Regions from separate parts of the Streptomyces tremellae genome, predicted to be linked through region 2. Evidence: riboswitches for the same ligand, from Rfam matches in the RefSeq annotation. Region 2 holds a riboswitch; the other holds the start of a gene.

Region 1 (2,357 bases), on a different contig from region 2:
GCCGCGGGGGTGGGGGTGCCTTCGATGCCCGCGTTGTTCACCAGGACGTCGAGGCCGCCGTCGGCCTCGATCGCCTTGGCCGCGGCGGTGACGGACGCGTCGTCGGTGACGTCGATGACGACCGGCCGTGCGCCGAGCCGCTCGGCGGCGGCGCGGCCGCGTTCCGGGTCGCGGCTGCCGAGGTAGACGGTGTGGCCCTCGGCGACGAGCCTGCGGGCGATCTCGTGGCCGAGGCCCTTGTTGGCTCCGGTGATGAGTGTCGTGGTCATGGCTCCAGGCTCGGGGGCCGGTGCGTGCGGTGCCAGTACACGGGTCTTCCTGGGACTGCGGATACCAGGCAGGCGGTCGGTGCGGAGTGCACGATGGGGGGGCATGGCGAGTGCGGAGTTCGGGCAGGCCGTGCGGCGGTGGCGGGACGGGACGGGGCCGGAGGCGGCCGGGCTGACCGTACGGGGGCAGCGGCGGGCGGCCGGGCTGCGCAGGGAGGAGCTGGCGCTGCTTGCGGGGGTGTCGGCCGACTATGTGACGCGGCTCGAACAGGGCCGGGCCACGCACCCCTCCGAGCAGGTGGTGGAGGCGCTGGGGCGGGCGCTGCGGCTGTCGGGGCCGGAGCGGGAGCACCTGTTCCGGCTGGCGGGTCTGGCGCCGCCCGGGCCCGGGGTCGTGCCGGGGTGTCTGACGCCGGGTGTGCGGCGGCTGCTGGACCGGCTTTCCGGGACGCCGGTGGGGGTGTACGACGCGTCGTGGACGCTGCTGCTCGCGAATCCGATGTACGCGGCGCTGATGGGTGATCCGGCGGGGTGGGAGGGGCACGAGCGCAACGCGGTCTGGCGCAATCTGGTGGGGTCCGCGGGCCGGGTCAGGCACACGCCCGAGGCTCGGCGGGCGTTCGAGACCGCGCTCGTGTCGGATCTGCGGGCCACGGTCGGCCGGTATCCGGCGGACGGGCGGCTGCGGGCGCTCGTGGCGGACCTGCGGGCGCGGAGCGAGCGGTTCACGCAGCTGTGGGAGTCGGGGGCGGTGGGGCGGCACGAGGTGTCGCGCAAGACGGTCGACCATCCTCGGGTGGGCGCGCTGACGCTCGACTGCGACGTGCTGCGGGCGGCCGGGGACGATCTGCGCATCATGCTGTACACGGCGGAGCCCGGGACGCCCGACGCGGCGCGCCTCGCCCTGCCCGCGGAGGCGCTGCCCGCGGGCGCGGAGGCCGTGCGCGGGCGGTGAGCGGCGGGGAAGGGCCGGTTGCCGGGGGCGGTGCGGGGGGCGTTAGGGTGGCACTCCACCGGACACGGGGTGCCCCGCCGCGGGGCTGAGATCACACCCGTCGAACCTGACCCAGCTCGTACTGGCGGAGGGATGTCTTCCATGGCGCGTTCACGTGTGTTCCTGTCCGGGCGGGCGGCCGGCGGCTCCGGCGCCTTCGGGGGGCGGATGCCGTCGGCGGCGGGTGATCTGCGGATCGAGACGCGGGGCATCGCGCCGGTGCCCGAGGAGAACAGGTACGGCAGCGCGTCCCGCCTGTTCAGTGTGTGGTTCGCGCCGAACCTGACGATGACGGGGGTGTTCACCGGGACCCTCGGTGCGGCGCTGGGGCTCGACTTCGGGTCCGCTCTGGTGGCGGTGGTCGTCGGGACGGTGCTCGGGGCGGTGCCGGTGGCGGGGCTCGGTATCTGGGGAAGCAGGACAGGTGCGGGCCAATTGCCGCTGGCCCGGCTGGCGTTCGGCAGCTCGGTGGTGGTGCCGGGGGTGTTGCAGTGGCTGTCGTCGGTGGCGTGGGACGCGCTGGTCGGCCTGTTCGGCGGGGACGCGCTGGCCCGGTTGTGCGGCTGGCCGTTCTGGCTGGGGGTGCTGGTGATGATGGCGGGGCAGGGCCTCGTCGGGGCGCTGGGGTACGAGGCGATCCACCGGCTCCAGAAGGTGATGACGCTGGCGCTGGCGTCGGCGTTCGCGCTGCTGGCCGTGGAGCTCCTGGGCGGGGTGCGTCCCGCGGCGGTCTCGCACGTGCACGGTGCCGACAGGTTCGGCGCGTTCGTGCTGACGAGCACGGTCGCGTTGAGTCTTTCGCTGTCGTGGGCGCCGTACGCGAGCGACTTCAGCCGCTATCTGCCGCGGGCGACGTCCCGTGCACGGATGTTCTGGTACACGCTGCTCGGGGTGAGTGTGTCGTTCACGGCGGTGCAGGCGCTGGGGCTGTGGGGTGCCTCGGTGTTCACGGACCAGACGGCGGGCGGGGTGGACCGGCTGCTGGGGGGCGGGGTGCTGGGGGCGTTCGGGCTGCTCGCGGTGGCGTGTGCGGCGCTGTGCAGCAACGCGATGAACGACTACAGCGGTTCGCTGGCCCTCCAGACGGTCGGGGT
Region 2 (2,357 bases):
ATGCCGACCGCTCCTCTCGTACCGCTCGTACCGTACGGTCCGCTCCGGACCTGCCGCCCGCCGTGCCCGTGAACCGCTCGGGGCCGAACGGCCTTGCCACCTGGGTCAGTTCACCCGTCGTCAGGGCCGAGGCCAGGGCCTCGCCCGTGACCGGCGTCAGCAGCACGCCGTTGCGGAAGTGCCCCGTCGCCAGGTGCAGGCCCGGCAGCGCCGTCGGGCCGAGCAGCGGCGCGTTGTCGGGCGAGCCGGGCCGCAGCCCCGCCCTGGTCTCCGTGAGCGGCAGCTCCGTGATGCCGGGGACCAGCTCGTGCGCGTCCCGCAGCAGCTCGTACACGCCGCCCGCGGTGACCGTGGTGTCCCACCCCAGCTCCTCGCTGGTCGCTCCCACCACGAGCTCGCCGTTCTCCCGCGGCACCAGGTACACGTCGGCGCCGCGCACCACCGCGCGCACCGTCCGTGACAGGAACGGCGCGTACGCCCGCGGCACCGTCAGCCGCAGCACCTGCCCCTTCACCGGCCGCACCGGCGGCAGCACCTCCGGGGGCACGCCGTCGAGCCGGCCGCTCAGGCTGCCCCCCGCGAGCACCACCTGGCCCGCGGCGATCCCGGGCCCCTCCGCGGGCTCGACGCCCACGGCACGCCCGCCGCGCACGGTCAGCCGCCGGGCCCAGCCCCTGTGCAGGACGACGCCCGCACGCTCGCACGCCGTGAGCAGCGCGGCCGCCAGCCTGCGCGGGTCTATCTGATGGTCGCCGTCGACCCGCAGCCCGCCCCTGACGCCGGGCGCGAGCATCGGTTCGAGCCGCCGGCACTCCCGGCCGCCGAGCCACTCGGAGGAGAGCCCGCACTTCTGCTGGAAGGCGTGCAGCTCCCGCAGGTGCGCGCGGTCGTCGCTGTCCAGCGCCACAGCGAGCGTCCCGCAGGTGCGGTAGCCGGTGTCCCGGCCGCTCGCTTCCTCCAGCTCTGCCACGAACTTCGGATAGGCGCGCGCCGAGGCGAGGTTGAGACCGAGCAGGGCCTCCTCGCCGTAGTGGAGCTCCGTGACGGCGGCCAGCATGCCCGCCGCGACCCGCGCGGCGCCACCGCCCGGCTCCGGGTCGACCACGCACGTGCGCAGCCCGTGCTGCGCGGCCCGCCATGCGGTGACGAGCCCGATGATCCCGCCGCCGACCACCAGCACGTCGTGGCCGCGGGCGCTCCCGGGGCCCGCGGTCGCGGCGGTGCGCCGGTGCGCTGTGTCCGGTGTGTCAGAAGGCTGCACGGTCGTCAGCCCCTCCCTTCGCCGGCATGACCCGGATCAGGTTCGTACGGTCGGAGGCCGCCCAGCCTCCCTCTCAGCCCGGTCCGTCCGGGCTCCCGCGAGGTCTTCCGGGCCAGGGTAGACCCTGGCACGCCGTCCCGTAAGACGGCCCGGGGCCTCGGGGATCTATGGTGAGCGCGTGAGCGAGGACCAGAGAGTCGTCATCGTCGGTGCGGGCATGGCCGGCGTGCAGACCGCGGTGGCGCTGCGCGAGTGCGGCCACCAGGGACCCGTCACCGTGCTCGGTGCCGAACCCCATCCGCCCTACGACAGGCCCCCGCTGTCCAAGGCGGTGCTCCTCGGCCAGGCCGAGGGCTCCGCCTTCGACATCGACTTCGACGCGCTCGGCGTGGAGCTGCGGCTCGGCGTCGGGGCGACAGGACTGCGGCCCGGCCCCCGCGAGGTGGACACCACGGCGGGCCCCGTCCCGTACGACGCGCTGGTCCTCGCCTGCGGTGCCCGGCCGCGCACCCTGCCGGGCACGTCGGGTGTGCCCGGGGTGCACGTACTGCGGACCCTGGACGACGTGGCGGTGCTGCGGCCCCTCCTCCAGGCGCAGCGCGACATCGCCATCGTCGGCGCCGGCTGGATCGGCGCCGAGTTCGCCACGGCTGCGCGCGCCGCCGGCTGCGCCGTCACCGTCGTCGAGGCCGCCGACCGCCCCCTCGCGCACGCGCTGCCCGCCGAGGTCACCGCGCCGATGGCCGGCTGGTACGCGGAGAGCGGCACCTCCCTGCTGACCGGCGTCGGCGTGGACCGCGTCGAGGAGGGCGCGCTCCACCTCGCTAACGGGCGGGCGATCGCGGCCGACGCGATCCTCGTCGGCATCGGCGCCCGCCCCGCGACCGACTGGCTGGCCGGCTCCGGCGTGGAGCTCGGCCCCGAGGGCGCCGTGCGCGCCGACGCGTCGCTGCGCGCCTCCCTGCCCGCTGTGTACGCGGTGGGCGACTGCGCCTCCTTCCCCTCCGCCCGCTACGGCGAGCGGCTCCTCGTGCACCACTGGGACAACGCGCTCCAGGGGCCGCGCACCGTCGCCGCCCACCTCACGGGCGCCGCG

Evidence for each region. A riboswitch is a leader RNA that binds a small molecule or an ion and turns the genes downstream of it on or off. The one in region 2 is predicted to bind thiamine pyrophosphate.
Region 1: it holds a riboswitch for thiamine pyrophosphate, as region 2 does, so the genes downstream of both, ABEA77_RS03695 (purine-cytosine permease family protein) here and thiO (glycine oxidase ThiO) in region 2, are expected to answer to the same signal.

The regions. Positions count from the first base shown of each region.
Region 1 covers NZ_BAABEP010000003.1:2,631-4,987, forward strand. Annotated here, with positions in the region: gene ABEA77_RS03685 (SDR family NAD(P)-dependent oxidoreductase) at 1-269, opposite strand, end outside; gene ABEA77_RS03690 (helix-turn-helix transcriptional regulator) at 373-1,224, shown strand; TPP riboswitch at 1,280-1,374, shown strand; gene ABEA77_RS03695 (purine-cytosine permease family protein) at 1,366-2,357, shown strand, end outside.
Region 2 covers NZ_BAABEP010000093.1:8,308-10,664, reverse strand. Annotated here, with positions in the region: gene thiO (glycine oxidase ThiO) at 1-1,180, opposite strand, end outside; gene thiS (sulfur carrier protein ThiS) at 1-2, opposite strand, end outside; TPP riboswitch at 1,258-1,370, opposite strand; gene ABEA77_RS32145 (NAD(P)/FAD-dependent oxidoreductase) at 1,479-2,357, shown strand, end outside.